DNA from 2 places in the Pseudomonas sp. LBUM1646 genome. Region 2 is predicted to be linked to the other one. Evidence: riboswitches for the same ligand, from Rfam matches in the RefSeq annotation. Region 2 holds a riboswitch; the other holds the start of a gene.
What was found. Region 2 has a riboswitch for cobalamin ahead of cobW (cobalamin biosynthesis protein CobW). Riboswitches for the same ligand answer to the same signal wherever they lie in the genome.
Positions count from the first base shown of each region.

Region 1: it holds a riboswitch for cobalamin, as region 2 does, so the genes downstream of both, cobO (cob(I)yrinic acid a,c-diamide adenosyltransferase) here and cobW (cobalamin biosynthesis protein CobW) in region 2, are expected to answer to the same signal.

Region 1 covers NZ_CP166810.1:1,934,911-1,943,893, forward strand. Annotated here, with positions in the region: gene ACA071_RS08635 (PQQ-dependent sugar dehydrogenase) at 1-318, opposite strand, end outside; gene ACA071_RS08640 (hypothetical protein) at 385-969, opposite strand; cobalamin riboswitch at 1,124-1,355, shown strand; gene cobO (cob(I)yrinic acid a,c-diamide adenosyltransferase) at 1,437-2,048, shown strand; gene ACA071_RS08650 (cobyrinic acid a,c-diamide synthase CobB) at 2,045-3,340, shown strand; gene bluB (5,6-dimethylbenzimidazole synthase) at 3,337-3,993, shown strand; gene cbiB (adenosylcobinamide-phosphate synthase CbiB) at 3,990-4,898, shown strand; gene cobD (threonine-phosphate decarboxylase CobD) at 4,891-5,883, shown strand; gene ACA071_RS08670 (cobyric acid synthase) at 5,880-7,331, shown strand; gene cobU (bifunctional adenosylcobinamide kinase/adenosylcobinamide-phosphate guanylyltransferase) at 7,378-7,899, shown strand; gene cobT (nicotinate-nucleotide--dimethylbenzimidazole phosphoribosyltransferase) at 7,896-8,951, shown strand; gene cobC (alpha-ribazole phosphatase family protein) at 8,948-8,983, shown strand, end outside.
Region 2 covers NZ_CP166810.1:3,724,495-3,733,477, reverse strand. Annotated here, with positions in the region: gene ACA071_RS17125 (fatty acid cis/trans isomerase) at 1-1,369, shown strand, start outside; gene ACA071_RS17120 (acyltransferase family protein) at 1,548-2,582, shown strand; gene nfuA (Fe-S biogenesis protein NfuA) at 2,640-3,224, shown strand; gene cobM (precorrin-4 C(11)-methyltransferase) at 3,394-4,140, opposite strand; gene ACA071_RS17105 (cobalamin biosynthesis protein) at 4,223-4,636, opposite strand; gene ACA071_RS17100 (CbtA family protein) at 4,633-5,340, opposite strand; gene ACA071_RS17095 (CbtB domain-containing protein) at 5,352-5,543, opposite strand; cobalamin riboswitch at 5,662-5,890, opposite strand; cobalamin riboswitch at 6,090-6,304, shown strand; gene cobW (cobalamin biosynthesis protein CobW) at 6,401-7,465, shown strand; gene cobN (cobaltochelatase subunit CobN) at 7,469-8,983, shown strand, end outside.

The sequences.
Region 1 (8,983 bases), 1.8 Mb from region 2:
TTTGCTGTCATCAGGCTTGGGCGGCGCGTTGGTTTCGGCCACCAGCACATCACCGTTGGGCAGCACGTAGAGCCAGCGCGGGTGATCGAGGTTTTCGGCAAATGCCGCCACCTGCGTTCCCGCCGCAGCCGTGGGTTTGGCGCCGGCCGGCCAGCCGATCGCCGGGGCGATGTTCACCGTCGGGATCAGGGTTTTGTTCGGTTCTGGCAGCTTGGGTGATGGGCCGGTGCCGTCCGTGACTTGCAGGCTGGAGGTCTCGCCGCAGGCAACAAGCCCTCCGGCGAGCGCGATGACGATAACGAGCTGGGGCTTGCGCATGCTGATCTTCCCTATGAATGCACTGATTTAATCTAGAGAAGTAAACAGCCGCGATGGTTCAACCCATCAGCCACGGGCCTCTTTGAGCAGCACGGCGATGCCGGGGTGATAGTGGCCGGCTTCGTTGCGCAACTTGCGGTAGGCGTAAGGGAAATACCAGGCGACGGCGCAGGTGTGTTCCTTTTGCAGGTCGTCGACCATGTCCTGGAGTTCTTCCGGGGTGGCGCTTTGCTGGGCCTTTTGCGGGGCGACGAACAGGCAGCCGAGTTTCAGGTCGCTGGCGAAGCTGATGCGCTTGGCGTCGCTGGTGATATCCGCCAATGCCTGTGTCAGGTTCAAGCTGTTGACCCGCGGCCAGCGTTGGCTTGTCTGCAACCAGGCACGCTCGTCGCTGGTGGCGATAAACAGATCGGCGCGCCCGTTGCGTTCGCCTTCTTCGGTCTGTTTGCGGGTCGGCGCCTGTTGCAGCGTGACCATTTCCGCCATCCAGGCCGCCGCGGAAAGCAGGCCACGGTTGGCGTTTTCGTCAAACCAGTACGGCGCATCGTTATCGCCGCGCACGGCGTTGTAACGGTCGATACAGTCAAACCAGCGTTCCAGCAGCGGGCGCAGGAATTCCAGCTTCGGATTGCTGATGATCATGCCTTGCATGTGGCTCACCCTTGTTATTGTGTTGTGAGATTGTGGCTCTTTGATATCACCGCTAAGAGTGTGGCACAACAATGGCGGCAGATAATTGATCGACGGCAGTTATTCGCCCAGCGGCGTCCCGGCTTTAATTGACGCTCCACCCCCAACCCTCTAACCTTCGCGGCTTGTTTCAGGTGCTCTGTGACCGTGGTCGACAGAGTGAAACAGGGAAGCCGGTGAGTGCGTTCATTCGACGAATGAACAACCACGATCCCGGCGCTGCCCCCGCAACGGTAAATGAGTGAAAAACTGCGCTTTGAGCCACTGTGTTGAAAAACATGGGAAGGCGCGCAGCCAGGCGCAAGCCGCTCATGAGCCCGGAGACCGGCCTGATCCATCCAGCGGCATCACGGTGGGCGATGCCAGGCTTTTTGCCGTCTATTCTTGTGCCTGCCCGCCGTTATCCAGTCTCAACGGAGAGCTCCCCCATGACTGATACCCCCGATCGTGACGAACGCCACCTGGCGCGCATGCAGCGCAAAAAAGCCGTGATTGACGAACGCATCGCTAACTCGCCGAACGAATGTGGCCTGCTGCTGGTGTTGACCGGCAACGGCAAGGGTAAAAGCAGCTCGGCCTTCGGCATGCTCGCCCGCTCCATGGGCCATGGCATGCAGTGCGGTGTGGTGCAGTTCATTAAGGGGCGCAACAGCACCGGCGAAGAGTTGTTCTTCCGCCGCTTCCCGGAGCAAGTGCGCTTTCATGTGATGGGCGAGGGCTTCACCTGGGAAACCCAGGACCGCCAGCGCGACATCGCCGCCGCCGAAGCCGCGTGGGAAGTGTCCCGCGAACTGCTGCGCGATCCGTCGATTGGTCTGGTGGTGCTGGATGAACTGAACATCGCCCTCAAGCACGGTTACCTCGACCTCGATCAAGTCCTCAGCGACTTGCAGGCCCGTCCGCCGATGCAACACGTGGTGGTCACCGGTCGCGGCGCCAAGCCGGAAATGATCGAACTGGCCGACACTGTCACCGAAATGGGCGTGATCAAGCACGCGTTCCAGGCCGGGATCAAAGCGCAAAAAGGCGTCGAACTGTGAATCAACCCCGTCATTGCCCGGCGGTACTGATCGCCGCGCCGGCCTCCGGTCAGGGCAAGACCACCGTCACCGCCGCACTAGCCCGATTGCATCGCAATCAGGGGCGCAACGTGCGCGTGTTCAAATGCGGCCCGGACTTCCTCGACCCGATGATTCTCGAGCGCGCCAGCGGTGCGCCGGTGTATCAATTGGACATGTGGATGGTCGGCGAGCAGGAAAGTCGTCGACTGTTGTGGGAAGCCGCCGGTGAAGCCGATCTGATCCTGATCGAAGGCGTCATGGGCCTGTTCGACGGCACGCCGTCCAGCGCCGATCTGGCGCGGCACTTCGGCGTGCCGGTGCTCGGCGTGATCGACGGCACCGCCATGGCCCAGACCTTTGGTGCGCTGGCGTTGGGGCTGGCGAAGTATCAGCCGGACTTGCCGTTTGCCGGTGTCCTGGCCAACCGCGTCGGCACCTTGCGTCACGCGCAATTGCTCGAAGGCAGCCTGACCGAAGGCTTGCGCTGGTACGGTGCGTTGTCCCGGGAAACCGGGATCGAATTGCCGAGTCGTCACCTCGGCCTGGTCCAGGCCAGCGAGTTGAACGACCTCGATCTGCGCCTCGATGCCGCTGCCGACGCGTTGGCCAGCAGTTGCGAGGTAGCGCTGCCACCGGCCGTCGAATTCGCCGCCCCGGATGTGCTCGAAACCGAGCCGTTGCTGGCCGGCGTGCGCATTGCTGTGGCCCGTGACGAAGCATTTGCCTTCACCTACGGCGCCAGCCTGGATCTGCTGCGAGCGATGGGCGCCGAGCTGGCGTTTTTCTCGCCGATCCGCGATAGCCAATTACCCGAAGCCGACAGCCTGTATTTACCGGGCGGTTACCCCGAGCTGCACCATGTGGCGTTGTCGCAAAACACCTCGATGCTCAACGCTATTCGCGCGCACCACGTCGCGGGTAAACCGTTGCTGGCCGAATGCGGTGGCATGCTGTATCTGCTCGATTCCTTGACCGATGTCGAAGGCACTCGCGCTGAACTGGTCGGCTTGCTGGCGGGGGATGCGGTGATGCAAAAGCGTCTGGCGGCGTTGGCGTTGCAGGCGGTCGAGTTGCCCGAAGGTTCGTTGCGCGGGCATACCTATCATCATTCTTTGACCAGTACAGAACTTGAGCCGATTGCCCGGGGCCTGAGCCCCAATGGCGGGCGCGGGGCAGAAGCGGTTTATCGTCAGGGGCGGATGACCGCGTCCTACGTGCATTTTTATTTCCCGTCCAATCCGCAAGCGGTGGCGGCGTTGTTCAAGCCATGAAGTCAGATGATCTTGCGTTCAGCGAAGCTGAGCGCGCGGCGGTCTACCGAGCTATCGGCGAACGTCGCGACATGCGTCACTTCAGCGGCGGCACCGTCGAACCGCAACTGCTGCGCCGCCTGCTCGAAGCCGCACATCAGGCGCCCAGTGTTGGCCTGATGCAACCCTGGCGCTTCATCCGCATCAGCGATAAAGCCCTGCGCGGCCAGATCCAGCAACTGGTGGAAGAAGAACGCATCCGCACCGCCGAAGCCCTCGGCGAGCGCACCGATGAATTCATGAAGCTCAAGGTCGAAGGCATCAACGACTGCGCCGAAGTGCTGGTTGCCGCGCTGATGGACGACCGCGAGCGTCACATCTTCGGTCGTCGCACCTTGCCGGAAATGGACATGGCCTCGCTGTCCTGCGCGATCCAGAACCTCTGGCTGGCGTCCCGCGCCGAAGGGCTGGGGATGGGCTGGGTGTCGCTGTTCGAGCCGCAAGCCCTGGCGGACCTGTTGGGTTTACCCGCCGGCGCCAAGCCGTTGGCTGTTCTTTGCCTGGGCCCGGTCAAGGAATTCTATCCGGCGCCGATGTTGGTACTCGAAGGCTGGGCGCAGGCGCGTCCGCTCAGTGAACTGCTGTATGAAAATTATTGGGGAGTGAGTCAATGAGTGTGGCGTTGTTGAGTGTCGCCGCGGTTGCGCTGGATGCGCTGCTGGGTGAACCCAAGCGCTGGCATCCGCTGGTGGCGTTCGGCCGTTTTGCCGATCGCATCGAGCAACGTTTCAACTCCGGTGGCCGCGGCTGGCGCAGTCATGGCGTCACCGCTTGGGTGATCTCGGTGTTGCCGCTGACCTTGTTGGCCACGGCGCTTTCATGGGCGCCCTACGTGGGTTGGCTGGTCGAGATTCTGGCGCTGTATTGCGCCCTCGGCATGCGCAGCCTCGGCGAACACGTCGAGCCAGTGGCCAAGGCCCTGCGCAGTGATGATCTGGAAGAAGCGCGCAAACGCGTGGGTTATCTGGTCAGCCGCCAGACCAGCGAACTGGATAAAACCGAAGTCGCCCGCGCCGCCACCGAGTCGGTGCTGGAAAACGGCAGCGACGCAATATTCGCCGCGCTGTTCTGGTTTGCCGTGGCTGGTGCGCCGGGCGTGGTGCTCTATAGACTGAGCAACACCCTCGACGCCATGTGGGGCTATCGCAACGAACGCTTCGAACGGTTCGGCTGGGCGGCGGCAAAAATCGACGACGTCCTCAACTACATTCCTGCACGTCTGGTGGCATTGACCTACGCACTGCTGGGCAAAACCCGACTGGCGTTGAAATGCTGGCGCACCCAAGGCCCGACCTGGGACAGCCCGAATGCCGGGCCGGTGATGGCGGCGGGTGCCGGTGCGCTGGGTGTCGAGTTGGGCGGGGCGGCAATTTATCACGGCGAACTGCATCAGCGTCCGCAACTCGGCGAAGGCCCGGCGGCGGATGCCGATTCCATTGACCGTGGCTGGCAATTGGTCCAGCGCGGCGTATGGTTATGGCTGCTGATTCTCTGCGTGGGAGCTGAATTCTATGCTTGAGCACGGTGGCCGGTTGCGCAAGGCGGCGCTTGAATACGGCATCGCCGAAGCCGATTGGCTCGACCTCTCCAGCGGCCTGGCGCCGTGGCCGTTTCCGGTCCCGGAAATTCCGCTGCGGGCGTGGGCGCGACTGCCGGAAACCGATGACGGTCTGGAGCAGGCCGCCCGTGATTACTACGGCGCCACCCAAGTGCTGCCGGTGGCCGGGTCGCAGATGGCGATCCAGTTGCTGCCGCGTTTGCGTCGGGCCGGCAAGGTCGGCGTGTTGTCGCCTTGTTATGCCGAGCACGCTGAGGCGTGGCGCCGCAATGGCTACATCGTGCGTGAAGTGCTGGAGCAGGAAGTCGACTTCTTTCTCGACAGCCTCGACGTGCTGGTGGTGGTCAACCCGAACAATCCGACGGGCCTGAGCCTCAGCCCTAGTCGTCTGCTCGACTGGCACTCGCGACTCGCCCAGCGCGGTGGCTGGCTGGTGGTGGACGAAGCGTTTATGGACAACACGCCACAACTGAGCGTCGCGCCGTTTGCCAATCAGGTCGGATTAATCGTGTTGCGCTCCTTCGGCAAGTTTTTTGGCCTGGCCGGGGTGCGTTTGGGCTTCGTGCTGGCTGAGCGAAAACTGCTCAAATTGCTCGCCGAGCAAGTTGGGCCATGGGCAGTCAGCGGACCGACCCGGGTGCTGGGTCAGGCCTGTTTGCAAGACACCGAAGGCCATGCCCGGCAACGGCTGCGCAGTGACAAAGCCAGTCAGCGCCTGGCCGCACTGCTCGAACGTTACGATCTCAAGCCCGAGGGCGGTTGCGCCTTGTTTCAATGGCTGATCACCGAACGCGCCGAAGAGTTGCATACCTTCATGGCCCGGCGCGGCATCCTGCTGCGGTTGTTCACGAATAACAGCAGCCTGCGTTTCGGTTTGCCTGCTGACGCCATCGAAGAAGCCCGCCTCGAACAAGCCCTGCAAGCTTTCGCCAAGGAACTCCAATGACTACGTTGATGGTGCAGGGCACCACGTCCGACGCCGGTAAAAGCACGCTGGTGACGGCGCTGTGTCGCTGGGTCACGCGCCATGGCGTAAGCGTTGTGCCGTTCAAGCCGCAGAACATGGCGTTGAACAGCGCCGTGACCGCCGACGGTGGCGAGATTGGCCGCGCCCAAGCGGTGCAGGCCCAGGCTGCCAATCTTGAGCCGCACACTGACATGAACCCGGTGCTGCTCAAACCCAACAGCGACACCGGCGCCCAAGTGATCATCCATGGCCGCGCCGTCACCACCATGAACGCCGTGGCCTATCACGATTACAAAGCCATCGCGATGCAAGCGGTGCTGGCCTCCCACGAACGGCTGAGCGCGGCCTATCCGGTGGTGATGGTTGAAGGCGCGGGCTCGCCGGCCGAGATCAATCTGCGCGCCGGCGACATCGCCAACATGGGGTTTGCCGAAGCGGTGGATTGCCCGGTGGTGCTGATCGCCGACATCAATCGCGGCGGGGTTTTTGCCCATCTGGTGGGTACGCTGGAGCTGCTGTCGCCGAGCGAACAGGCACGGGTCAAAGGCTTCATCATCAACCGTTTTCGCGGCGATATTGCCTTGCTGCAACCGGGCCTCGACTGGCTCGAAGAACGCACCGGCAAACCGGTGATCGGCGTGCTGCCTTATGTGATGGACTTGCACCTGGAAGCCGAGGATGGCATCGACCAGCGCCAGACCGACAAGGCTGATCAAGTGCTCAAAGTGGTGGTGCCGGTGCTGCCGCGCATTAGCAACCACACCGATTTCGATCCGTTGCGTTTGCATCCGCAAGTGGACCTGCAATTTGTCGGCCCCGGCCAGGCGATTCCGGCTGCGGACCTGATTATTCTTCCAGGCTCGAAAAGCGTACGCAGCGACCTTGCGTACCTGCGGGCCAACGGTTGGGACACGGCGATCTCCCGGCACTTGCGCTATGGCGGCAAAGTGCTGGGGATTTGCGGCGGCCTGCAAATGCTCGGCGAACACGTCCATGACCCCCTGGGCCTTGAAGGCGCGCCGGGTTCCAGCGCCGGTTTGGGTTTGCTGGCGTTCGAGACCCTGCTCGAAGAAGAGAAGCAGTTGCGCAATGTGCGGGGGCGGCTGTCGCTGGAGAATGCCGAGGTCAGCGGCTATGAAATCCATGCGGGCGTGACCACTGGGTCGGCGCTGGAACATGCCGCCGTGCAGTTGGACGATGGTCGCTGCGATGGCGCACAAAGTCTCGACGGGCAGATTTTCGGCACCTATCTGCATGGGTTGTTTGAATCACCGGCGGCGAGCAGTGCGCTGTTGCGTTGGGCCGGTTTGCAGAACGTGCAGGAGGTGGATTATCACGCCTTGCGCGAGCGCGATATCGAGCGGTTGGCGGATTTGGTGGAGACGCATTTGGATACCCAACTACTGCGAGAGCTTTGCGGATTTTGAGGGTGCCTTCGCGGGCAAGAACACCGATGATTTTAAGGAATGAACCATGCTCCAACTAATCCTCGGCGGCGCCCGCTCCGGCAAAAGCCGCCTGGCTGAAAAACTCGCCACAGACAGTCAACTCCAGGTGACCTACATCGCCACCAGCCAACCCCTGGACGGCGAGATGAACGAACGGGTCGCCCATCACCGCGCCCGTCGTCCCGCCGAATGGGCGCTGATCGAAGAACCCCTGGAACTGGCCCGCGTCCTGCGCGAAAACGCCAGCGCCGAGCGTTGCCTGCTGGTGGATTGCCTGACCCTGTGGCTGACCAATCTGCTGATGCTCGACAACCCCGAGCGCCTGTCGGCCGAGCGCGATGCCTTGCTGGACTGCCTGGCCTCATTGCCGGGTGAAATCGTTTTTGTCAGCAACGAGACCGGAATGGGTGTCGTGCCGCTGGGCGAATTGACTCGCCGCTATATCGATGAAGCCGGTTGGCTGCATCAAGCCCTGGCTGAGCGCTGTCAGCGAGTCGTCCTGACCGTCGCCGGCCTGCCCCTGACTCTGAAAGGTACTGCGTTATGACTCAATCCTGGTGGCTGAACCTGTGCAAGCCGATCGATGCGGCAGCCGTTGAACAGGCCGAGGCTCGGCAGCAGCAACTGACCAAACCGGCAGGCTCTCTCGGTCGGCTGGAATCAGTCGCCGTGCAACTGGCCGGGTTGCAGGGGCAGGTCAAGCCGAGCCTCGATCAGCTGTGGATCGCGATCTTCGCCGGTGACCATGGCGTGGTCGCAGAAGGGGTGTCGGCGTTTCCCCAGGAAGTCACCGGACAGATGTTGCACAACTTCGTCACCGGCGGCGCGGCGATCAGCGTCCTGGCGCGGCAATTGGGCGCTCAACTGGAGGTGGTGGACCTCGGCACCATCACGCCGTCGTTGAACCTGCCAGGCGTGCTGCATCTGAATGTCGGCCCGGGCACAGCCAACTTTGTGAACGGCCCGGCCATGACCGTCGCCCAAGGCGAGTTGGCGTTGCAGGCCGGGCGCGACAGCGTGCTACGCGCCAGAGCTGCGGGTGCGCAGTTGTTCATCGGCGGCGAAATGGGCATCGGCAACACCACGGCGGCCAGTGCCTTGGCCTGCGCCTTGCTCGATTGCCCGGTGGCGCATCTGACCGGGCCGGGTACTGGATTGAACGCGGCGGGTGTCAGCCATAAAGCGCAAGTCATTGAGCGTGCGCTGGCGTTGCACGGCGCTCAACGCGGCGATGCATTGCAAACCCTGTTCAACCTCGGTGGGTTTGAGATTGCGGCGTTGGTCGGTGCCTATCTGGCCTGCGCCCAAGAAGGCGTGGCGGTACTGGTGGACGGCTTTATTTGCAGCGTCGCCGCATTGGTGGCGGTGCGCTTGAATCCGCAGTGCCGCGAGTGGTTGTTGTTCGGCCATCGCGGCGCCGAGCCGGGCCATCGTCATGTGCTGGAAACCCTGAATGCAGAGCCGTTACTCGACCTCGGTTTGCGCCTGGGCGAGGGCAGTGGCGCGGCGTTGGCGGTGCCGTTGTTGCGCCTGGCCTGCGATCTTCATGGGCAGATGGCGACCTTCGCTGAAGCGGCAGTGGCGGATCGTCCGGCATGACCTTGCGCCTGGATTTGCTGCGCCATGGCGAG
Region 2 (8,983 bases):
CAGCGGTAACTGGCAGGTCAACGCCTTGCCCGGTTACGGCCCGGAGCGCCGGGCCAATCCGTTCACCACGTTCGAGGCGATTCCGGCCCAGGCGCGCTATCAGTTCATGCTGGATAACGCCGAGTACTTCGTGCGCACCTTTATTCGCGGCCCGGTGTGCCGGGGCCAGATCGCCACTGATGTGATTCGCGATAACTTCTGGGCGCTGTTCCAGGCGCCGGAGCACGACCTCTATATCACCGACCCGAATTACCGCGGCCAGGCCACGCCGTTGCTGGCGATGCCGGGGCAGAACGACGATGTCGGCAGCGTGCTGAGCCTGTGGCACGACTACCGTAACAAGCGCAACGAATACGAAGCCCTGCGTCGGGACAGTTACGCCGATGCACCGGCGCCGAGCTGGTCGACGTTGTGGGCGGGCAATGACAATGCGCTGCTGACGATCTTTCGGCATTTCGACAGCGCTTCGGTGAACAAAGGCCTGATCGGTGATGTGCCGCAAACCATCTGGCTATTTGATTACCCGCTGCTGGAGCGCACCTATTACCAGTTGGCGGTCAACTTCGACGTGTTCGGCAACGTCTCCCACCAGGCTCAGACGCGGCTGTATTTCGACCTGATCCGCAACGGCGCCGAGCAGAACTTTTTGCGCCTGATGCCCGCCGATTCCCGGAACGACTACCTCGACGATTGGTACCAGAGCAGCGGCAAGTTCAAGATGTGGCTGGATTACGAAGCCATCGACAATGACAAACCAACGGCGCTGAAACTCGACGAAAAAGACCCGAAACGGGATTTCGCCATGCAGTTGCTGACCCGTTACGGCGACCTCAATGCCAAGCCCGATCCGATCAACCGCTGCGACGGCGCCTATTGCTCGCGGCCGAACATCGACCCGGCGTTGCAGAACGCCGAGCAGGCCCTGAGTCGCCTGACATCGCGGCCGGCGGCGGGGTTGAAGGTGATTGATCAGTTGCCGGAAGCGACCCTGCTGCGCATTGAAACCGCGAGCGGCAACCGCGAGATCTACAGCCTGTTACGCAACCGCGCCCACAGCAACGTGGCGTTCCTGCTCGGTGAATCCCTGCGTTATCAGCCGGGGCTCGACACCTTGACCATCTATCCGGGCGTGCTCAGTAGTTATCCGAACTTCATGTTCAACATCCCGGCGGAGCAGGTGCCTGATTTTGTCGACGCGATGGAAAACGCCAAGGACGCTCATCGCTTCGAGAAAATCGTCGAACGCTGGGGGATTCGGCGCAGCCATCCGCAGTTCTGGTTTTACTTCCACGACCTGAGTACCTACATCCACGAAACCGACCCGGTGGAAGAGGGCGTGCTGGACATGAACCGGTACGAGAATCTTTGATCGACCTTTGAAGATCGCTCGGTGTCCCATCTGTAATGCACCGCCAATCCCCCACAGGAGCGAAGCTTGCTGGCGAAGAGGCCGTCACATTCAACATTGATGTCGACTGTCAGACCGCTTTCGCGAGCAAGCTTCGCTCCTGCCAGGGATGTGGGGTGATTTGACGGGAGGGCGGTTGATGTTGATTTCGGTACAAGCCCTGCGCTTCATCGCTGCCTGGGCGGTGGTTGGCCACCACTTCATGCAGATTTTCTTCGACTTCCAGGCCCGAGGTCCGGTGGGGCAGGCGTTTATCGACAAGGGCGCGGTGGGCGTTGATGTGTTCTTCGTCATCAGCGGCCTGGTGATTTTTCTGTCGACCGAGGGCAAGTCGCTGCCGCCGACGCGGTTCCTGCTGTATCGGCTGTTTCGGATCGTCCCGGCGTACTGGCTGTACACGGTGCTGATGGCGCTGGTGGTGGTGTTTGCCCGACCGGTATTGCCCGATCAGAGCGTGGATTGGTCGCATTTCCTGCTGTCGCTGTTGTTTATTCCTACGGAGAATCCAGGTGGCTACGGGATTTATCCGACACTCAACGTCGGCTGGACGTTGAACTACGAAATGCTGTTTTACCTGTTGTTCGGGTGGGCGTTGCTGTTCCGCCTGCACTTCAGGCTATTGATCGTCGCGGCGTTGCTGTTCGCGGTGTGTCAGGCCTGGACCGGTTATGGCTGGGTCAGCGAGTTCTACCGTTCGGACATCGTTTATGAGTTCTTGCTGGGGATCGCCATCGGCATGATCTACCGCCGAGGCTGGATCAAGCAGGGGTTGTGGCTGCCGCTGCTGGGGATTGGCTGCTCGTTATTGGCCATTTATCACTGGGCGCCGGAACCTCGATTCCTCGTCTGGGGTTTGCCGAGCGCCGTACTGGTGATGGCGTGCATCTCGTTGGAACGCTATGTCGAGAACAACCGGGTGTTTGCACTGCTCGGTAATTGTTCCTACTCGGTCTACCTGATGCACGTGCTGGTGTTATCCGCCGGTGGATTTGTCGCACAGCGTTATGGCGTGAATCCCTACGCGATGTTCGCCGTTTGCGCGGCGACCATTGGCCTGGCGTCCTGGGCAAGTTACGAATGGGTGGAAAAACGCAGCTATCGGTGGCTTAAAGCCTGGATTGACGGCGAAACAGCTGCTCAACCCGCGCTGGCGCTTTCCCGACAAAAATACTAGGACTTTGTGCAGCGCGATGATTGGCGTAAACTGCGCCCAAGCCTGCGAGGAGTTTCCATGACCGCTATTACCATCACTGACGCCGCCCACGATTATCTGGCAGATCTGCTCTCCAAGCAGAACACCCCAGGCATCGGCATCCGCGTCTTCATCACCCAGCCTGGCACCCAGTACGCCGAAACCTGCATTGCTTACTGCAAGCCGGGCGAAGAAAAATCTGAAGACACCGCGTTGGGGCTCAAAAGCTTCACCGCGTACATCGATTCGTTCAGCGAAGCTTTCCTGGACGACGCGGTAGTCGACTACGCCACCGACCGCATGGGCGGCCAGCTGACCATCAAGGCGCCAAACGCCAAAGTCCCGATGGTCAACGCCGACAGCCCGGTCAACGAGCGCATCAACTACTACCTGCAAACCGAGATCAACCCGGGGCTCGCGAGCCACGGCGGTCAGGTCAGCCTGATTGATGTGGTCGAAGACGGCATCGCCGTACTGAAGTTCGGCGGCGGTTGCCAGGGCTGCGGCCAGGCAGACGTCACCTTGCGCGAAGGCATCGAGCGCACCTTGCTCGAACGCGTTCCCGAGCTCAAGGGTGTTCGCGACGTGACCGACCACACGCAGAAAGAAAACGCCTACTACTAAGTAAGGTGTTCGCTGCAAACTTAAAAAACGGCGCCCCGTGAGCGCCGTTTTTTTTGATCGTTCCCACGCTCCGCGTGGGAATGCAGCCCGGGACGCTCCGCGTCCCATCCAAAGCCGAACGCGGAGCGTCCGTTGAGGCATTCCCACGCAGAGCGTGGGAACGATCACTCTACGGGCGATACAAATGCGCATGCCCCGCGCGGTATAGCGACGACTCACTAAACTGATCACTCCCCAGCACTCGACCCACTAAAATCAACGCCGTACGCCGAAACCCCTTGGCCTCAACCTTCGCGGCAATGTCCTCAAGCGTGCCCACGACCCAGTCCTGATCCGGCCAGGTCGCCCGGTGAATCACCGCGATGGGGCAGTCCGCGCCGTAATGCGGCAGCAATTCAGCCAGGATCTTCTCCAGATGATTGACCCCCAAGTGGATCGCCATGGTTGCCCCATGCTGCGCCAGGCTGCCCAGTTCCTCACCGGCTGGCATCGCGGTTTTGTCGGCGTAGCGGGTCAGAATCACGCTTTGTGAGATATCCGGCAGGGTCAGTTCGGCACCCAGTAGCGCGGCGCAGGCGGCGGTTGCGGTGACGCCTGGAATGATTTCAAACGGGATATCGAGTTCACGCAGGTAACGAATTTGCTCGCCGATAGCGCCGTATAAGCTCGGATCACCGGAATGCACACGGGCCACGTCTTGTCCCCTGGCATGGGCAGTCTTGATCAGTTCTATGATCTGTTCCAGGTGCAACTCGGCGCTGTTGACCACGGTTTCGGCCTGGTGGCCTTCCAGCACGGCCGCAGGCACCAGCGAGCCGGCGTAGATGATCACCGGACAGCTGCGAATCAGCCGTTGGCCTTTGACGGTGATCAGTTCCGGGTCGCCGGGACCAGCGCCAATGAAGTAGACGGTCATCGTCGGTTCCTGTCAGAAAAGAGGCCTGGGCAAGGCTTCAGATGAAGATTGCTCATGATCGAGGCGGGGATTATCGGGGACTTTATGCAGCGCTGGCCAATGCGAGGGTGGCCTGGGCGTATTTTTGTCGCGAAATCAGCAGCTTCGCGGGTGCCTGGGCCAAGTGCTCGGCCAGTGCCAGGGCCGCACTTTCCGCGACGCCGTAGCAGCCGGTGCGTTCGAAGGCGATTTGCGATTGATGGCTGAGTTGCGGCTGATAGCCCGCCAATTGGGCGCTGCTGAAGTACATCAGTTCCAGCCCAAGCTGCGCGGCCAACTCGACCAGGCCCGGTTCATCGCGTTTCAGGTCGATACTGGCCAGGGCCTTGATCTGCCGAAGTTCGATTTGATGCGCCTGCAGTGCCTGATCGAGCAGCGCCCGCAACGTGCTGGCGGGGCAGCCGCGCTGGCAGCCCAGGCCGACCACTAAGGTCGGTGCTGTGCTGTTATCGGTCATGCGTGGTATTGACCATCGCTTTTGCGGCGGAACAACCAGGCGCTGATCAGGCCGAGGGCCAACCAGAACACCACGTTGGTCAACTGCGAAGCAATTTTGAACTGCGACTCCAGAGCTTCCGGGGCCAGCATCGAGTGGACTTCCGGTTGCGGTGCGCCGATGACATGCGGAACCGCGAGGATCGCCACGCCGAGGATCTTCATCAGCCAGTGACGGCTGAACACGATTAGTGCGATGCCGACAGCGGTGGAGGCTGCCGTGCCGATCCACCAGATTTGCCGTTGCGCCAGATCGGCAGCGGCGGTGCCCGGCAATTCAGGTGGCAGGCCGAGGGTCGGCGCCAGAACGAAGGTCGCATAACCCGCCAGGCCCCAGAGCAGGCCCTGAGCGGTTTTGGTCGGCGCGCGCAGGGTGTAGAGCCCGGCGAGCATCAATGCAAAACCGACTGCTACCACCAGGTTACCGCCCGTGGTGGACAGCACGCGCTGCCAGCCGTCTTCCGGCTCCCAGGCTTCGGCATCGTGGGTGTGAGCGGCCATGGCGCCTTCGGTATGCTCGTGAGCTACGACGGCGGCAGGCTCGGATTTTTCATAGGTTTCCGCCTGCAGAATCAACGGGGCCACCCAGAAACTTTGCAGCAGGGTCAGCAACAGGGCGGCCAGCAGCCCGGTGAAACCTGCAGTTTGCGCGATACGCTTGATCATGTCGGCAGGTCTCAATGGCACGGGAACGCGGAGCTGTGACGGGTATCGTGCGCGGCGTTGTGCACCGCTTCGATGTGCGAGAAACCGGCGAAGTACACCAGGCACGCGCCAAGGATCGACGCGCAGACGGCGGCGGTCAGGCGTTGGCTCAGGGTTGTGGTGGTGCTGGCGGTTGTGTGGCCGGTGCTGCTGATGATCGACATGGCGCTTCCCTCTGGTCTGTCAGCGGGTGAATTGAGCGCATGAAAACCCCTGCGAGCGTGCGCGCAGAGGTTCAAACAGCGCCCGCCCACCGCGGGTTTGTTATTCAGTGATCGTACTGGTCACTTTGTGTTGCGGGCCGGTCTCCGGGCTCACGAGGGGTCAAGGCTTGCGCCGTAACCTGCAAGAATCGCCTTCCCATGCCGAACTGCCGGCACAGTGGATCTGATTCTTCGCTCGCTTACCGTTGCGGGGGCAGCACCGGACTGACATGGCTTTAGAGTAAAGCACATGATTCACCGGTTTCCCGTTTCACCCTGTGAAGGGCACCCGTAACAAAGCGTGTAGGAGAGCATGGGCGGGGCGGAGTAGTCAATTGGCAAGGGTTCTCGTTTGACCTGATCGCTCCCACGCTCTGCGTGGGAATGCAGCCCGGGACGCTCCGCGTCCCATCCAGAGCCGAACGCGGAGCGTCCGTTGAGGCATTCCCACGCAGAGCGAGGGAACGATCATCACCCCGCAGACATTGACCCGCCCCCACACCATGCGTAGCCTTGCGCTTTCGAGGTTCTTCGGCGTCTGCCGAAGCTAAGAAGGGAACGCGGTCGATGCCGCGGCTGCCCCCGCAACTGTGAACGGTGATGTTCGCTGCCACGCCACTGCAAACCCCCTCCAAAGGGTTCGCGGGAAGGCGCAGTGAATGCCAGGCCCGCAAAGTCGGCACACCGTCAGCCAGGAGACCTGCCTCGAAACGAATTCTCACTACAACCGGGCGGGGTGATCCGGTGGCGAAATCTTCCGCGCATCCATCGCTGCGGTCGTCGTCCCGTATGCCCGCCACCTTGCCAAAGGGCATCCGATGAAAACACTGGCCAAACTCCCCGTCACCATCGTTACCGGCTTCCTCGGCTCGGGCAAAACCACCTTGCTGCGCCATATGCTCGACAACGCCCAGGGTCGCCGCATCGCGGTGATCGTCAACGAATTTGGCGAGCTGGGCATCGACGGCGAAATCCTCAAGCAGTGCTCCATCGGCTGCACTGAAGAAGAAGCCAACGGCCGCGTTTATGAATTGGCCAACGGCTGCCTGTGCTGCACCGTCCAGGAAGAATTCTTCCCGGTGATGCGCGAACTGGTCGCGCGTCGCGGCGACCTCGACCACATCCTGATCGAAACTTCCGGCCTGGCCCTGCCAAAACCCCTGGTTCAAGCCTTCCAGTGGCCGGAAATCCGCAGCGCCTGCACGGTTGATGCGGTGATCACCGTAGTCGACAGCCCAGCGGTGGCCGCCGGCACCTTCGCCGCGTTCCCGGATCAAGTCGACGCCCAGCGCAAACTCGACCCGAACCTGGACCACGAATCGCCGCTGCACGAACTGTTCGCCGACCAATTGGCCAGCGCCGACCTGGTGATCCTGAACAAGGCCGACCTGATCAGCCCGGAAGACTTGGCCCGCGTGCGCCTGGAAGTCGCCGAAGAACTGCCGCCCGCCGTGAAAGTCATCGAAGCCAGCAGCGGTCGCGTGCCGTTGGACGTGCTGATCGGCCTCGGCGCCGGTTCCGAAGAACACATCGACAGCCGTCACAGCCATCACGATCACCACCACGGTGACGGTGATGACGATCATGACCACGACGCCTTCGATTCCATTTCTATTGAGCTGCCACAAGCCGACGAAAGCCTGCTGATGGACGCGCTGACCCAACTGGTGGTCAAGCACGGCATCCTGCGGGTTAAAGGTTTTGCCGCGATCCCGAACAAGCCGATGCGCTTGCTGATCCAGGGCGTGGGCACCCGTTTCGACAAGCATTTCGACCGTCAGTGGGGCGCCGATGAAGCGCGCACCACGCGTCTGGTGCTGATCGGCCAGGAACTGGACGCCGCACAACTCGAAGCGCAACTGCGCGCCGCGCTCAGCGTTTAAGCCATGCACCTGCTCAGGACCCAGCCCGGCGGTTTCGTGTCGGATGACAACATTGCCGACCTTGGACAAACCCCCGCCGAACTGGTGATCCTGTGCAGCGGCGATTCCAGCCTGGCGCTGCTCGCCGAAGCCGCGCAGCAGTTGCCCGACGACTACCCGAGCGTGCGCCTCGCTAATCCGATGCAGGTGCAGAATCACGCCTCGGTGGATTTGTACGTTGATGAAGTGCTGCGTCACGCCAAGGTAATTCTGATCTCGCTGCATGGCGGCATCGCTTATTGGCGTTACGGCGTCGAGCGGCTGGTCGAGCTGTCCGAACGCGGCGTGCAACTGATTCTGGTGCCCGGCGATGACCGTCCGGACCCGGAACTCAGCGACCTCAGCACCGTGGTCGCTGAAGACCGCGACCGCCTCTGGCAGTTTCTGCGCCAGGGCGGCATGGGCAATGCTCTGGACTTTTTCCGTTGCCTGGCCACTCGCTGGCTGGACCGCGACTATGCCTGGTCGGAACCGCAAACCCTGCCGCGCACCGCGATCTACCATCCGCATAAAAGCCCCGCAGACCTTCACGATTGGCAAGCCGACTGGCAGGCCGGTCAACCGGTGGCGGCGGTGTTGTTTTACCGCTCGCATTTGCAAGCGGCGAACACCGGTTTCATCGATATTTTCTGCCAGCGTTTGCAAGCGGCGGGGCTGAACCCGTTGCCGATTGCGGTGGCCAGTTTGAAAGAGCCCGGCTGCCTGACGGTGGTCGAGGACTGGCTCGATGAAGTGGAAGCGGCGGTGATTCTCAACACCACCGGTTTTGCCCAATCCAGCCCCGAAGCGCCGCACTTGCGGCCGTTTCGCCGCAACATTCCGGTGATCCAGGCGATTTGCGCCCAAGACAACGAACCCGGCTGGCGTGCCAGCGAGCAGGGCCTCGGCCCGCGGGATCTGGCGATGCACATCGCGCTGCCGGAGCTGGACGGGCGCATCATCAGCCGACCAATCAGTTTCAAGGACCTGGCCTGGCGCAGCGAACGCAGTCAGTCCGACGTGGTCTGCTATCGGCCGCAACCGGAACGCATGGACTTCGTCGCCGAACTGGCGCGACGCTGGATTGATCTGGCGCGGGTGCCCAACGGCGAAAAACGCATTGCGCTGATCCTCGCCAACTACCCGACGCGCGACGGTCGTATCGGTAACGGTGTCGGCCTCGACACGCCGGCAGCGGCGCTGAATATCCTCCGTGCGTTGCATAAAGAAGGTTATCCGCTGCCGGCCGAATTGCCGAACAGCGGCACGGCGTTGATCCAGCAATTGCTCGGTGGCGTCAGCAATGACCTCGACACCCTCGACCAGCGCCCGTGTATGCAAAGCCTGGCGCTGGATGCCTACTTGCTGATGTTCGACGCATTGCCCGAAGCCAATCGCCAAGCCGTGCTGGAGCGTTGGGGGCCGCCGCAAAACGATCCGATGTTCCGTGGCGGGCGGATGATGATCGCTGGCCTGCGTTTCGGCCTGACCTTCGTCGGC